2 regions of the Desulfosporomusa polytropa genome follow, and region 2 is predicted to be linked to the other one. Evidence: riboswitches for the same ligand, from Rfam matches in the RefSeq annotation. Region 2 holds a riboswitch; the other holds the start of a gene.
The links. Region 2 has a riboswitch for cobalamin ahead of ACZ449_RS08085 (diguanylate cyclase). Riboswitches for the same ligand answer to the same signal wherever they lie in the genome.
Positions count from the first base shown of each region.

Region 1: linked by a shared signal. The riboswitch ahead of cobT (nicotinate-nucleotide--dimethylbenzimidazole phosphoribosyltransferase) and the one ahead of ACZ449_RS08085 (diguanylate cyclase) in region 2 are both predicted to bind cobalamin.

Region 1 covers NZ_AP042400.1:3,215,614-3,223,776, forward strand. Annotated here, with positions in the region: gene ACZ449_RS16895 (LTA synthase family protein) at 1-1,756, opposite strand, end outside; gene ACZ449_RS16900 (nicotinate-nucleotide--dimethylbenzimidazole phosphoribosyltransferase) at 1,763-2,815, opposite strand; gene cobT (nicotinate-nucleotide--dimethylbenzimidazole phosphoribosyltransferase) at 2,808-3,848, opposite strand; cobalamin riboswitch at 3,925-4,114, opposite strand; gene ACZ449_RS16910 (hypothetical protein) at 5,102-5,464, shown strand; gene ACZ449_RS16915 (hypothetical protein) at 5,540-5,890, shown strand; gene ACZ449_RS16920 (ABC transporter substrate-binding protein) at 6,450-7,616, opposite strand; gene ACZ449_RS16925 (tripartite tricarboxylate transporter substrate binding protein) at 8,028-8,163, opposite strand, start outside.
Region 2 covers NZ_AP042400.1:1,295,625-1,303,787, reverse strand. Annotated here, with positions in the region: gene ACZ449_RS08085 (diguanylate cyclase) at 1-1,179, opposite strand, end outside; cobalamin riboswitch at 1,394-1,576, opposite strand; tRNA gene ACZ449_RS08080 (tRNA-Pro) at 2,120-2,196, opposite strand; gene thrB (homoserine kinase) at 2,371-3,279, opposite strand; gene ACZ449_RS08070 (homoserine dehydrogenase) at 3,300-4,592, opposite strand; gene ACZ449_RS08065 (ACT domain-containing protein) at 4,603-5,052, opposite strand; gene spoIVA (stage IV sporulation protein A) at 5,205-6,683, opposite strand; gene ACZ449_RS08055 (NAD(P)H-dependent glycerol-3-phosphate dehydrogenase) at 6,830-7,933, opposite strand; gene plsY (glycerol-3-phosphate 1-O-acyltransferase PlsY) at 7,869-8,163, opposite strand, start outside.

The DNA.
Region 1 (8,163 bases), 1.9 Mb from region 2:
CCCAGCCTTTAGCAGCATGCACCTGTTCCCATTCGCTTGCAGCCGTTCCGACAAACTGTCCGTCAGCCAATACGGCAAAATCTTTGCCTGTATTCAGCAGGTTTCTCCCCATAGCTGTATTCACATATTCATCTTTCTCAATCCCCATCAGATAGGAGACAGTTGGCAATATATCAATATGGCCGCCACTTGTTTTAACTTCCTGACCTGTTAAGCCTTTCTGATAGATAATCAGTGGTACCTTATGCTGATTATCCAGATACCAAGCTTCAGCAGGTGTGATACTGTTTATTTCCGGGGAATAGAATTTGTGTACGCCGGTATGATCGCCGTAGATGACAACAACCGTGTTATCCAACAGCTTGTTATCCTCCAGCAAATTCAGAAATTGCCCTATTTGTTTATCAGTATAATGTACAGTATGAAAGCTCTTACCCAGCATGGTGCCGGCAAACTTTTCGTCAACCTCAAGTTCCTTATAGTTATCAGGTAGCTCATAGGTAGTGTGGTTTGTCAGAGTAATCATGAATGCTAAAAAAGGGTTGTTGCACTCTTGAAGGATAGGTGCCACTTGACGAAAAAAAGCACCATCACTTAAGCCTAAACCAATTTGTTCCTCCATAATAAAGTTTGAAGAATCCAAACATAGCTTGTACCCGATGGACTCCATGTTATACTGCCAATTCCAGTAGGATTTATTATCAGGGTGGATAGCTAGCGTTGTATAGCCCTGCTTAGCCAAAAGTTTGGGCAGCGAGTTATAGGTATTATTAGGATAGCGGAAATATTCGGTGCCCCGGCGCAGTGGATAGATAGACGTATTCGCCATGAACTCCGCATCAGCGGTAGTGCCATTGCTGACCTGCTCATAGAAATCGGAGAAATACAAACTGTTTTTTAGCAGTTTGTTCAGATTAGGCGTAATCTCCTGCCCGCCAACCGAATTTTCCAAGTAAAAGCTTTCTAAGGATTCTACTTGGATAAAAATAAGGTTTTTGCCGGTAAAAAGGCCTTTGTAGGCATTATCAGACCGGACTTCCTGGTTATCGTTGTACCAAGCTGCTATTTCCGCTTTTTCAGACTCACTGAGTACCAGGGGACGCGAATCGGCAATATAGCTATACGCATCAAAAAGGTGATACCCTACCGGTGATAAACCAGTCACCGTCTGACTGGGAGCCCAGCACATAGCAAAAAGAAACTGTTTTTGACCGCGTTCTGGCGATACATCAAACACATAATGCGCATATAGCAAATAGCCGACGGCAAGACTGAGCAGCAGCCCAGCCAGCCGTTTGTTGCCTACAGGCGCCTTACGGCGCTTGTAGGTTAACCCAGTCAGAACCAGCAATACGGGGATATCCAAAAATAACAGGATATCTTCGGCCTGACTCATAGACCAAATACTGCTGCCAAGATTAGTTAGGTTGGCAGCCTGACTTACCACATGCACCGAGAGAAAGGTGCCAAAGGCCCTAAAATGCCAGAGATCAAAGAGAAAGAGCAATGAAAGCAGGCTATTGCCTAATAGCAATAGCCAAAAATGATGCTGACCTTTCAGCAAACAAACCAAAGATAGCGGTATTACAATAAAGGCCAGATAGACATTATAGGTAGGTACAATCGACCAGACATCCCCGAAAGCGGCCTTGAAAAATTCTGTGCAATTTACCACACCAATTAAGAAAACTGATTTAAACAATAAAGCACACAGGGTACTGAGCCATAACAGCCAAAACTCATATGCATTTGTCATAGCTGCTTAATCTCTAACATCCTTGCTTTGCCTTAGCGCACCCGGTCCGTCCTGCGCCACAGCAACTTCGGCCTCGCCGAAGGTTTTCATATCATTTAGCATATGTAACGTGGCGTTAATTACTGACATCCCGAGGGCCGCCCCGGTTCCCTCTCCCAGATTCATTTTTAGCTGAATATAGGCCGATACGTCAAGCAACGCTAATGCCTTCTCATGGGCTGGCTCGGCAGCAAAGTGCGAGCCTAGCAAATAGGGCTTGACACCTGGCGCCAGGTTTACAGCAAGCAATGCGGCAGCACTGGTGGCCAAGCCATCCAGCACTACTGCCGCTCGCCCGGCAGCAGCCCCCAGAATAATGCCAACTAAACCCGCTATAGCTAAACCACCCACTTTAGTCAGAATATCCAGCGCATCAGTAGCATTTGGCCGGTTGACTGCTACGGCTGTATTGACAAGTTCTGACTCCTGCCCGGTCAAGCCCGGCAGTGGCCCATCATGGTAGCAAGCGACAACCGCCATACCCGCAACCAGGCCAGCCTGCCCCATTTCACCCAAGCCGATCACCTGGCAGCCGCGCGCAATCTCTGTGCGGGCCATTCTTATCCCTACTTCAATCGCTTGCAGCGCTTGTTCACGGGTCATAGCCGGGCCCTCCATACTATTTTGACTGCCATACGTGATCTTTTCCTGACATACTACCGGAGATAACGGCAACTCGGCAGCAACGCCAATATCCACCACAATTAGCTTGGCCTGAACATGGGCAGCAAACACCTGGATCGGTGCCTTTCCCTGGCCGAAAACTTGCAGTCGTGCAGCTGTTGGCAGCAGTTGCTGCTCAATTGCGTCTGCTATACCATTATCAGCGGCCATAATAATGATACTTTTTTCCAGTGAGCGCGGTCGGCTATTCCCGGTAATGCCTGCAAGCTTACAGGCGATATGTTCGAACGAGTACAAACTATGTAACGGCTTAGTTAGATTATCGACTCTTAGTTGACACCGCTCCATTGCTACCTTATCCAGTGGTTTTATGGCTGCAATTAGTTCTTCAAGCATTAGTTTTACCTCCCAGATTATTGAGCATTTTAATAGCTATATAGAGCATATCAACAACCATGGAAGCACCAATTCCCTCCCCTAGCCTGACCCCCAATTCCAAACAAGCTTCTAGCTGCAGATGACGTAATGCAATAATATGAGCCGGTTCGCCAGAAAGGTGCGATGCAAACATATACTCTTTACTCAGGGGCTCAATGGCATTAGCGATTAAAGCCGCAGCAGTAGTGTTAAGTCCGTCGATGACAACAGCGCAGCGATTGGCAGCTGATCCGAGGATTACGCCAGCTAGTGCACCTAATTCAAAACCGCCCACTTTGGCTAAAACATCCAAGCCATCCTGTGGATTGGGCTTATTAACAGCTAAGGCTTGACCAACAATCTCCATCTTGGTCTTAAGCCGGCTGTCTGATATCCCGGTTCCCCGCCCAGTTACTTTTTCCGGAGTTAGACCGGTAAACGCTCCGACAATAGCGGCACTGGATGTTGTATTACCAATACCCATCTCCCCCAAACTAAAGCAGCGAAAACCGTGCCTCACTCGGTCATTAACAATTTCGATACCTGTTTCCACCGCCTGTATGGCCTGCTCACGCGTCATTGCCGGGCCTTGGGTGAAGTCCTGCGTGCCATAGGCAATCTTTCGATGCCACAGTCCGGGAACATACGACATGTCCCCAGCCACGCCCATATCAACCACAACCATATCCGCCCCGCAGAAGTTGGCAAAAGCATTGGCACTCGCGCCTTTGGAGATAAGATAATTGGCTGTCATATGAATCGTTGTTTCGATTGGATAAGCACTCACCACACGTCTAGCCACTCCATGGTCAGCTGAAGCTACCACCATACAAGCCTTTGGCAGTGTAGGCCTTAGTTCACCTGTTATTCCGGCATACTTTTGTACCATCTCTTCCAATCGGCCCAGACTGCCTGCTGACTGTAATAAGCCAGCCAAGCTAGCCTGTACCTGTTCTTTGATTGCTGTATCTGGAGCCATAATCTTCACTAACGTTTCTTGCAGTACGCTCATAATACCTCCTGTTGTTAGATAATAAAAGTAAAAGGCTTTTTTGGTTAAGCCCAAAAAAGCCTTCTTGTCCATGAAGGATGGTTCTGCGATTAAGGCAGGTCTCCTGGCTCCCGGTTCATCAGCTCTTACGCCTTCCCCTTGACGAGTGGCCATGTAAGATCTCCCCGGTACAGTGGTGGGCCCGCGCCTATGTATAGTCTATAGTCTCCCTATACTCAGACTTCCCTATTCTCCCCCTAGAGGGCACCTTATCCGTAAAATATGTATAATTTTATGGTCATTATAACAGACGGCCTTACTACCGTCAATGGTGAAATCCAGTTTTACTGCTTTACTCAATAAAATAAGCTTTTGAGTACTTGTGAACCTTTGCGTACTTTGCGGTAACCACCTTAAGATAGGCTTGATTGAGGTTGTATCGGTTTGTAAAACAACAAAGGACACAAAGAGTTATGGTGAGGGGGTTTTACTTTTGTCATTGCCACAAAAGTAACAAAAAGTCTAGGACCAAAGCCTCCAAAAGCTGAAAAGCCAGGCGGTATTCCTAAAATCCGTAAACTACGCTCAAACAGTACGGATTTTCTTACGGAATACCACCCGGCTTTTCTCCTGCGGAACACTTTTTCCGGCAAAGGCCGGGGAGGCACGGGGGTTACGGGGATACCACTTTGGTAATTAAGATACTGTTAACCCTTTGCGTACTTTGAATACTTTGTGTGCTTTGCGGTAACAATCCTTAAACTGAGCTTGGTTATGGGCTATGGGGTTAGGGTTGTTAACCACTAAGGACACAAAGAGCGCAAAGGGGTACGAAAGTGGAAGTCAGGAAGCAACGAGACGTTCTTTTTGCTTCCATTTGCCTAAGCGGAAGTTTACCGCCAGCAACGATGGATTATCTGGAATACAAGAAAAGGGGGTTTACTTTTGTCATTGCCACAAAAGTAACAAAAAGTCTAGGCCTAAAGCCTCCAAAAGCTGAAAAGCCAGGCGATATTCCTAAAATCCGTAAACTCGCTACGCTCAAACAGTACGGATTTTCTTACGGAATACCGCCCGGCTTTTCTCCTGCGGAGCGCTTTTTCCGGCAAAGGCCGGGGAGGCACGGGGGTTACGGGGATACCACTTTGGCAATTAGGACACCGCTAACCCTTTGCGTACTTTGCGGTAACACTCCTTAAACTGAGCTTGGTTTTGGGCTATGGGGTTAGGGTTGTTAACCACAAAGGACACAAAGAGCGCAAAGGGGTACGAAAGTGGAAGTCAGGAAGCAACGAGACGTTCTTTTTGCTTCCATTTGCCTAAGCGGAAGTTTACCGCCAGCAACGATGGATTATCTGGAATACAAGAAAGGGGGTTTTACTTTTGTCATTGCCACAAAAGTAACAAAAAGTCTAGGCCCTGAGCCTCCAAAAGCTGAAAAGCCGGGCGATATTCCTAAAATCCGTAAACTCGCTACGCTCAAACAGTACGGATTTTCTTACGGAATACCGCCCAGCTTTTCTCCTGCGGAACGCTTTTTCCGGCAAAGGCCGGGGAGGCACGGGGGTTACGGGGATACCACTTTGGCAATTAGGATACCGTTAACCCTTTGCGTACTTTGCGGTAACAATCCTTAAACTGAGCTTGGTTTTGGGCTATGGGGTTAGGGTTGTTAACCACAAAGGACACAAAGAGCGCAAAGGGGTACGAAAGTGGAAGTCAGGAAGCAACAAGACGTTCTTTTTGCTTCCATTTGCCTAAGCGGAAGTTTACCGCCAGCAACGATGGATTATCTGGAATACAAGAAAAGGGATTTTACTTTTGTCATTGCCACAAAAGTAACAAAAAGTCTAGGCCCTGAGCCTCCAAAAGCTGAAAAGCCGGACGATATTCCTAAAATCCGTAAACTCGCTACGCTCAAACAGTACGGATTTTCTTACGGAATACCGCCCGGCTTTTCTCCTGCGGAACGCTTTTTCCGGCAAAGGCCGAGGAGGCACGGGGGTTACGGGGTTACCACTTTGGCAATTAGGAGGATACCGTTAACCCTTTGCGTACTTTGAATACTTTGTGTACTTTGCGGTAACACTCCTTAAACTGAGCTTGGTTTTGGGCTATGGGGTTAGGGTTGTTAACCACAAAGGACACAAAGGGCGCAAAGGGGTACGAAAGTGGAAGTCAGGAAGCAACGAGACGTTCTTTTTGCTTCCATTTGCCTAAGCGGAAGTTTACCGCCAGCAACGATGGATTATCTGGAATACAAGAAAAGGGGTTTTACTTTTGTCATTGCCACAAAAGTAACAAAAAGTCTAGGCCCTGAGCCTCCAAAAGCTGAAAAGCCGGGCGATATTCCTAAAATCCGTAAACTCGCTACGCTCAAACAGTACGGATTTTCTTACGGAATACCGCCCGGCTTTTCTCCTGCGGAGCGCTTTTTCCGGCAAAGGCCGCGGAGGTACGGGGGTTACGGGGTTACGGGGTTACGGGGTTACGGGGTTACGTGAATTACGTGGGATGTCGATACTATCGTTCAATCCGGGGAACGTTATTCTTTCCATCTGGAAAAAAATAAGCAGCCGCTCTAAATGAGCGACTGCTTATTTTGCCTGCTGCTTAAACCGTTTACGGTTTCACAGTGGCTTTAAACATTTGCTTACCATCTTTCATTTCAATGATGACAGCACTTTTTACAGCATCATGGGTGGCATTTAACGTAGTAGAGCCAGTTACGGTCATAAAATCCTTAGTCGCAGCTAATGCTTCACGGATTTTGGCCGGTTCAGTGCTATTAGCACGTTTAATAGCATCAATTAACACATTAGCAGCATCATAACCAAGTACTGCCAGAGCGTCAGGTGCTTGGCCATACTCTTTTTTGTAGGCCTCAACAAAGGCTTGTGAGGCAGCACTGGTGTCATCCACCGAGTAGTGATTGGTGAAATAAGTATTATTTAATGCAGCCGGAGTACCGATTTCTACTAATTTAGGTGAATCCCAGCCATCGCCACCAATTATGGGAACAGTAATGCCCATTTCGCGAGCTTGTTTTACAATTTTCCCTACTTCTTCATAATAACCTGGTACATAGATAACTTCTGCATTAAGTGCTTTGACCTTAGTCAAAATGGTTTTGAAGTCCTGGTCTTTTTGCAGGTAGGCCTCTTCAGCTACTACAGCACCGCCGCCTTTAGTGAAAGCGTCTTTGAAGAAGGCAGCTAAGCCTTTACTATAATCACTGCTGTTATCAACTAAGAATACGGCTTTTTTAAGGTTTAGTGTATTAAGTACAAAGTTAGCACCAACTGTACCTTGGAACGGGTCAATGAAACATACCCGGAAGGTATAATCTTTTACTTTATTTGTTTTCTCATCAACAGTTACCTTAGGGTTGGTGGCACCGACTGCCAAGAAAGGAACTTTTGTTGATTCGGCTACACTAGAAGCAGCAATCGCGTTTGAGCTGGCAAACATTCCGGTAATAGCTACAACTTTATCTTGGGTTGCCAATTTAGTCATCGCATTGGCAGCTTCTGATGGCTCACTTTTGTTATCTGCAACAACAGCTTGAATCTGTTTGCCAAGAACACCACCCTTGGCATTAGCTTCCTTAATTGCCATCTTGGCACCATTGGCTGACGAGGTGCCCATGGTGGCATTGCCACCAGTCATTTCATTCAAAACACCAATTTTAATCTCATTAGAAGACGCACCGCCACAGCCAGTCAAAATACCTGCCATTAGTAGTACTGCTGCTAGCACGGCTACCATTTTTACACTTGTCCTGTTCATTTTGTAAATTTCTCCCCCTCTTTTTTGGCCGCAACAACTCACCTTACATATACAAATTCCTCGCATGAATACTTTCTACAACGAATTCGTTTCAGGCTGTCGAAAAGCTGGCCTTTAAAAACATCCATAAAAGTATACCGCCCGAGTACTTTTATAGTATTTTTTTAATCTTGTTTGCTATAGTTCTACATTATATTACATCCCACAGGCTTTTTCAAGATAATTAGTGATATCAATCACTAATTATCTTGATTTTTTTCACCATTTGTCCTTTTCACAAATACATTGTCCTTATTCGTCTCCCTGGCGTGTTATTTGCCGATATTCTGTCTCAATACTACTACGTTACTAATAAAAAATAAGTGTACCCATCCCGTTACTTTGGCATGAGCACACTGTGTATTAAACACTTTATTTTTTTTGAGCCGCGATAAGTTCTAATATTCCGGTCTCTTTTACTGTTTTCGTTAATTTTGCATTATCTGCTATCCATCTTGCACTAAAATCGTCTGGCCCCAGATACTGGACTGACATTCCCAGTTCCTCC
Region 2 (8,163 bases):
TTCATGGAGCAAATATATAGTTGCCTGATTCACTACTATGCTCCTTTTTATTATTCTTAAAATGCCCTCTAGCACTTCATCAATACTGAGAGCAGATGTAATTATCTGGGCTGCTTGATACAAAGCAGCCTGCCTTTCCAGAGCCGCACTTAAACTACGGGAAACTACTTCCCGTTCAGTGACATCAATAGTAACCAACACTGTGCCCACGAAATTACCCTGCTCATCAATGACCCGTGAGTACCTATTTTCGATAAATTTACTGCCACGCCCCATAAGGCGATACCACTCATTTTTTTCACCCGTCCGCAGTTGAGTCAGCTTGCCCTCTAAAATTTTGTGCCGATGCCGCGGATAGCAATCCAAAAAATTCTTACCTAACAGTGACCCTACTGGTAATTGGCGCATCTCTTCTGCATAAGAATTACAAAAAACCACTGTATTATATTTATCCAAACAGATAATCCCTAAATTCGCTATATTCTGCATATAACACATAATACCATTGGTGGATAACACCGGCTGCCGCTCTTCTTGGCTAGTTGTCACTGTTATTTCCGTCTTAATTTCAGCAATAATCTCAGTCTTCGCACCAATAAAGGCTTTTACCAATGTTTCATCAAACTGACTACCTGCCAGATGCTCTAATTCAGCCAACGCTTGCTCTCCCTTTTTTAGTTGCTGATAATTTTGAATTGTTGTCATAACATCAAATGCCTCAGCAATATGAATGATTCGCGCTGCTAACGGTATCTCCAGCTTTTGTAATCCTTTTGGGTAGCCGCTACCATCGTAGCGCTCATGATGGCAAAGCACGATCGTAGCAAGTTCGCGTAAATCTTTTGAGCGCAGCAACATTTGGTAGCCGTATACAGAATGACGTTCCATTTCAGCTCTGTCATTCTCGGTGTAAACCCCTTGCTTATATAACACTTTGATTGGTACATTGATTTTACCGATATCATGCAACATTGCCGCCGCCCCAATAGTGGATATTTCATCAGCACTACACCCAATCGCTTTTGCCAGCAAAACAGCATAGTGAGCCACTCTCTCTGAGTGTTGAAATATATGATTGAATTGATGGGATAAAATAGCCAGATAAAGGGTACAGTCCTCTCGCTTTGTCCATGGTGACAAAACCGTTTGTAAATTTTTTTTAGCTTGCGATAGAGTCACAACAAGACACCTCTCCTCATTTACTCAGTTAGGGATACTAGTACTTTCTTGCCGTTAAACAAAAACTCCCAACCTTTGCTAGATCGGGAGCAAGAATACAGTATGGCACATAAAAACTCCTGGCATCAATATACCAGGAGTGAATCACAAAGCCGACGCAGGAATAACCCCAAAACGCCTACTGTAATCCCCTCCCCATACCGCGTGGGTAAAAACGGTGATTGTCAGCTAGGCAGTTCTCCTGGCTTCGGATCATAGCTTGCTTAACCCTTCCCAGAACTAATCGTTCCAGTGGCACATCTTAAGCTTGCTCCCCGTTACAGTGGCGGGACCGCGCCGGCATTTAACCGGACTTCCCTATTAAGCCCCGTAGGGCACCTAACTCATATATATTAAATTTTATAAAATCAGTATAAACTCTTTGAGTCTTGTTTGTCAATCGATGGCAATTTGTATAACTATAAAGACTCGATTTCTTTTAGTCCCCCGAACCTCGCTTCAGATATAAGAAAACCGCTAGCGCGGCCTTTTAATTTAGATAGTTGGTCAATCGAATACAAGGTGAGGGCCTTTTACTTTTGGCATTGCCCCAAAAGTAACAAAAGGTCTAGGCCCCAAGCCTCCAAAAGCTGAAAAGCCAGGCGGTATTCCTAAAATCCGTAAACTCGTTACGCTCAGACAGTACGGATTTTTTTACGGAATACCGCCCGGCTTTTCTCCTGCGGAACGCTTTTTCCGGCAAAGGCCGGGGAGTTGCGGGAGTAAGCGCTAGCGGCAAAACGTCGTATGACGACCACCTGTACCGGGTTTTGTACTTAGCACCCCTTGTTTTATAATGCCTCCGCCACTCCCAAAAATTATAAATTTTGATACATAAAAAAAGATTCGCATAATTTGCGAACCCCCTGATTTTGTTGGGATTATTCGATATATTATATATTGGTCGGAGCGACAGGATTTGAACCTGCGACCCTTAGTCCCCCAGACTAATGCGCTACCAAACTGCGCTACGCCCCGATATTTTATCTGTCAGCCATAGGCAGTTGATACCGTATGTCTGACTGACAAAATTTATTGTACCCAATTTAGCGGGATATGTCAACCCTGAATGCTGCTTTTTTTGGGGAAACCCTGCTTACGCCATTACGGAGCAGGGTTTCCTGGAACTTTTATCCCTAATTCATATGACAACTATATAACGACAGCACCTTGTTGGTCAATTTGCAAGAGGTGATATCTTGCTTGCACTTTGTAGTTACTAAAAGCTTTAACCATAGCCTTCCCGATCATCTCAGTGTTGCCTGCTTCAGTAAAGGCTAACAGGCAGGGACCAGCACCGCTTAGAGCCGCCCCGAGCGCCCCTGTTTGGCGGGCAGCTGCCAAGACTTGCGTCATCCCCGGGATAAGTTTCTCCCGGTATGGTTGGTGCAGTCGATCTTCCAGCGCATGAGACAGTAGCTTTAATTCGCCGGTACACAGTGCACCAATTAAGAGTGCTGTACGGCTGACATTAAATACCGCATCAGCAAACGGCACTGTTTCCGGCAAAACCTTGCGGGCAGCTTTCGTAGATAGGTTAAATTCGGGAATTACTGCGATCATCGAAAATGCTGCTGGTGGTAAAAACCGAAGATATTTAACGCTGGCATTATCCATAATACTAACCGTAATCCCACCAAAAATGGCCGGAGCAACATTATCAGGATGGCCTTCAATGGTTGTCGCCATAGTTAAAAGATCTTCTTTGGTAAAGTGTCTGCCTGTAAGTTCATTGGCACCAACAAGGCCACCAACAATAGCAGCAGCACTGCTGCCGAGACCGCGGGCCAGGGGAATATTATTAAGCATAGTAAGCTTTATACCTTGCTCTTGATGGCCGGTTTTGTTTAGAATCATTCTAATGGCCTTAACAACAACGTTAGACTCGTCAGCGGGAATGAACCCGGCCCCTTCGCCAGTTACCGCCAAAGATATACCGCCCTCGTCATGTAAGGTAAGCTCAAGATCGTTGTATATTGTACATGCAATGCCGACCGCATCAAATCCTGGACCACAATTTGCGGTTGTTCCCGGCACGCGGATTTTTACAGTGTTTACCATAGTATCGCCACCCTTTGACCTTATGAAATTTGTTCAGCTTCTACACGAATAACACTACCTACTTTACTTACTACTGACATACCCAGCAAGGTGTTCATGGCTAGCCGAATATATTCATCAGATACCCGATAGGTAATAAGGACAAGTTCGGTAGAACCTTCAACTTTTCGTTTTTGAATGACAGAATGTAAGCTGACCTGCTGCGCGCCAAATGCTCCGGCAATGGCAGCTAGTACGCCCGGTTTGTCTTCAACAAGCAGCCTAATGTAATAAGGGGATTCTGTCTTGCTGACCGGGTAAATAGGTTTTTGGCTAAAGCAGGTACATAAAATCCGACTGCTGACATTATGTCGAATGTCGCGCGCGGCATCAATTATATCAGCAACAATGGCACTAGCTGTTGGTAATTCACCGGCGCCACGTCCGTAAAACATGGTTTCGCCGACAGCATCGCCTTTGACAAATATGGCATTAAATACATCGTTTACTGCAGCTAACGGGTGACTAACTGGTAAAAATGCCGGATGCACACGGACAGTAATACCATGTTCATCTTGTTTGGCAATGGCTAGTAGCTTGATAATAAAACCGAGTTCTTTCGCATATTCAATATCTTGAATCGAAATGTTGGTGATGCCTTCGATCGAAACATCATCAAGTGTAACACGAGAATTGAAAGCAATTGATGCTAAAATAGCAATCTTGCGGGCAGCGTCAAAGCCGCCGACATCGGCTGTTGGATCAGCTTCAGCATAGCCTTTGGCCTGTGCTTCAGCAAGTACGTCGGCATAATCCATTTTCTCATTTGACATTTTTGTAAGCATATAGTTTGTCGTTCCATTAACTATGCCCATAATTTCAGTAATCTGATTGGCAGCTAAACATTGTTTCAGAGGGCGGATAATGGGAATGCCACCGCCCACACTGGCCTCAAATAGAAAATCAACCTGGCCAGCTTCCGCTGCTTCAAAAAGTTCACGACCATATTGGGCGACAACATCTTTGTTAGCAGTGACAACATGTTTGCCGGCTTTAAGTGCAGCCAACATATATTCTTTAGCTGGACTTTCTCCACCCATCACCTCAACGACAATCGAAATATCCGGATCGTTTAGGATTTCTGCAAAATCAGTTATGAGTTTAGCGGCTGGTATTACATTTCTAACTTTGTTAGGTTCCCTAACCAGTATTTTCTTAATTACAACTGGTTTCCCTACCTTTTGGGCAATATCCTGGGCATTATTTGTTAAAATTTTAACAACGCCGGTACCTACAGTTCCCATTCCCAGCAAAGCAATTGTAATTGCACTCATAGTCTGCCTCCTAAGCTTGACCTAAAACTTCTAGTCTTTTTACTCCATCGACCATTCTCAACTTGTCAAGCAGGGCCTCTAAGTCGATAACTAACTCAGCCGTTTCAATAGAGATTGTTGCATTGGCCACTCCTTGCAGTGGAATACCTTGATTAATAGTTAGCACGCTGCCATGATCGTTGGCAACGGTGTTTAAAACCCGTGACAGAACGCCTGATTTGTGTTCTAGCAGTAAAGCGATTGTTACAATCTTTTCTTTGCTTGCTTCGTAGAACGGAAATACATAATCCTTATATTTATAGTAGGCGCTGCGGCTTAACTCCATTTTTTCCACTGCTTCGTTGATTGTTCGGGCTTCGCCGCGTTTTAACAGCTCTTTTACTTTAATTGTTTTTTTAATGGCTTCGGGTAAAATTTCCTCCCGAACTAGATAGAAAATAGCTTTTTGTCCTGTAACCATAGTTCTCCTCCTTGGTACTGCTGTTGCGGATGGTTATCTTTATATGGTAGACATTATATCATCAAAATAACAGATTATACAAGCAAAAATACAAAAAAATTAGTCAGTCCGTTACAGACTGACCGGTAATTCAAGATAAAGTATTAGTTTATTTAAAATATGATACATATTAATCCACCACTACCGTCATTAACAATTTTCTGAAGCGTATCTTTTAGTTTCATTTGTGCATTTTCCGGCATACTTGTTAATTTATTTTGAATGCCTTCGCGCACTAGCTCATTTAACGATTTACCAAACAGGTTAGTACGCCAGATTTTTTCCGGCTCACCTTCAAATTCACGCATGAGGTACTGAATAAGTTCTTCGCTTTGTTTTTCGGTGCCAATAATAGGTGATATTTCAGCTTGCACATCAGTGCGGATAATATGTAAAGAAGGTGCTGAAGCTTTGAGCTTTACACCAAAGCGATTGCCTGTACGAATAATCTCTGGTTCTTCCAGGACCATTTCATCAAGTTGCGGTGGCACGATACCATACCCGGTTTGCTCAACATCTTCAAGCGCAGCTGATATTTTATCATACTGCCGTTTGGCAATTGACAGGTCTTTCATAAGCCGCAGCAAGTGATGTTCTCCTGTTATGGTAAAGCCGGTGAGTTCTTCAAGCACATTATAGAACAGGTCGGCACGCGCGGTCATTTCGATAACTGCAATGCCATTGCCAAGATCCATATCATGCAGAATTACATCGGCAACAAAATCGCAGCCTGACAAATCGTCAATTGCCCGGTCAATATCACGGAGGCGGCGAATATATTGAACTACATTACTAACAGCACCTTCAAATTTCAGGCGCAGCCAGTGGTCTTTATCAAGTTCTTCGACCCACTTGGGCAGGGTAATATTGACTTCTCTAACCGGAAACTCATAGAGTACCTCTTGCAAAATACCATAGATATCATCATGAGATAATTGAGCGCAATCGACCGGAATTACCGGTACATCATAAGCGCCTTCTAATTTTGCTACAAGTTCCCGTGTTTCTTTGGAATTGGGCTTACCAGTGTTTAGAATTACCAAGAAAGGTTTTTGTAGTTCTTTAAGTTCACTAATGACCCGCTCTTCCGCCGAGATATATTTATCTCGTGGCAGATCGGTAACAGTCCCATCAGTAGTAACCACTAAACCAATTGTAGAGTGTTCAGTAATTACTTTGCGAGTCCCTACTTCGGCTGCTTCCTGGAAGGGAATTTCGTTCTCGAACCAGGGCGTGAGCACCATACGAGGCCCGTCTGCTTCTTCATAACCTAACGCACCTTCAACCGTGTAGCCAACACAATCGACCACCCGCACTCTGACATTCACATTATCTTTCACATTAATTTCTACTGCCTCATTAGGAATAAACTTAGGTTCAGTTGTCATGATAGTTTTACCGCCGGCACTTTGCGGCAACTCATCTTTAGCACGTTCTTTATCATAGGGATTAGTGATATTAGGCAGTACCATAGTCTCCATAAAGCGCTTGATAAAGGTTGATTTACCCGTGCGGACCGGGCCGACTACACCAATATAAATATCTCCACCAGTGCGTTCGGCGATATCTCTAAACAGGTCGAATTTTTCCATCTGGCATATCCCTCCCTGATTACGGTAATTGTCATTATAAATATATGACAGGCCCCTTAAAATATTACAAAATAAAAAAAGTATGGTAACTAAAAAGTAACTTACCATACTTTATTAGCCACCATACTTTTTTATGCCAAGTTTATTTAATTCCAGTTTAAATTCGCAAGAGCAACTTCTTCGACCTCATGGGTACGGCCACGGGTCATTAACTCGAGAACGGCGTCTTTAGGAGACTTATTTTGATAGAGTACTTGGTAGAGTTGATCTGATATCGGCATCGCAACTTCATAGCGTATTGCTAGTTGGTAAGCGGCTTTAGCAGCTCTGACTCCCTCGACCACCATTGCTGTTTCGGCTTGGATTTCATCTATAGTTTTACCTGCTGCCAACATAAGTCCGGCGCGCCGATTGCGGCTGTGTACGCTGGTGCAGGTAGCAATGAGGTCACCAATACCTGCGAGTCCCGCAAAGGTCAGAGGATTTGCCCCCATGGCTATACCCAGCCGAGCAATTTCCGCCAGACCACGGGTCATAAGCGCAGATTTAGCATTATCGCCAAAGCCTAAGCCGTCAGAAAGGCCAGCCCCTAGTGCGATAACATTTTTTAGGGCGCCAGCTAACTCGACGCCAATTATATCAGGATTGGTATAAACACGGAAATAAGGCAGCATAAAAGCATCTTGAATATACTCAGCAACTTTGCGCGATTTAGCTGCAACCACAGTGGCGGCAGGATAGCGCAAAGCCACTTCTTCCGCATGGTTAGGGCCTGACAAGACAGCGATTTGTTCGGAAATCACCGGCAATTCTTCCGCAATAATCGCCGATAGCCGCTTCATGCTGGTTAACTCTAGACCTTTAGCTGCCGTAACAAGCATAGTCTCAGTTTTGATATAAGGAGCCAACTTTACCGCTGTTTGCCGAATCGCATGCGATGGGGTCACCAGTACAATCAGCGAAGCTCCTGTGGCGGCTTCTTCAAGTTTATGGGTAATAGTAACAGACTGAGGTAGTTTACAGCCAGGCAGGTATGTTGCATTTTCGCGGGTTACCTGGATCTGCTCAGATAGCTCAGGAGATCGTACCCATAGTCGAACAGCTGCATGCTTTTGCCCTAAGACTGAGGCCAAAGCTGTGCCCCAGCTGCCTGCACCAATAACGGCTATGTGCATTTTGGTATTGTCACTTCTCTTTCGCAGCGCCGGATTCAGTTTTACGACCGGCTTTAATTTTCGATTCTGTTCCATTTAATAATCGCTCAATGTTCGGTCGATGTCTGATAATGACAAATAAGGCAGCCACTATGCCAAAGTAAAAAAATTCCTGTCTAGCATTCAATAGCCACATGGTAACTGGAACTAAGGCAGCTGCGATAATAGATGCTAGAGAAACATAACGAGTAAGATATACAATAATTGCCCAGATAGTAAAGACAACCAGCGTAACCTTCGGCGAGAGCATGGCAATTACGCCCAGA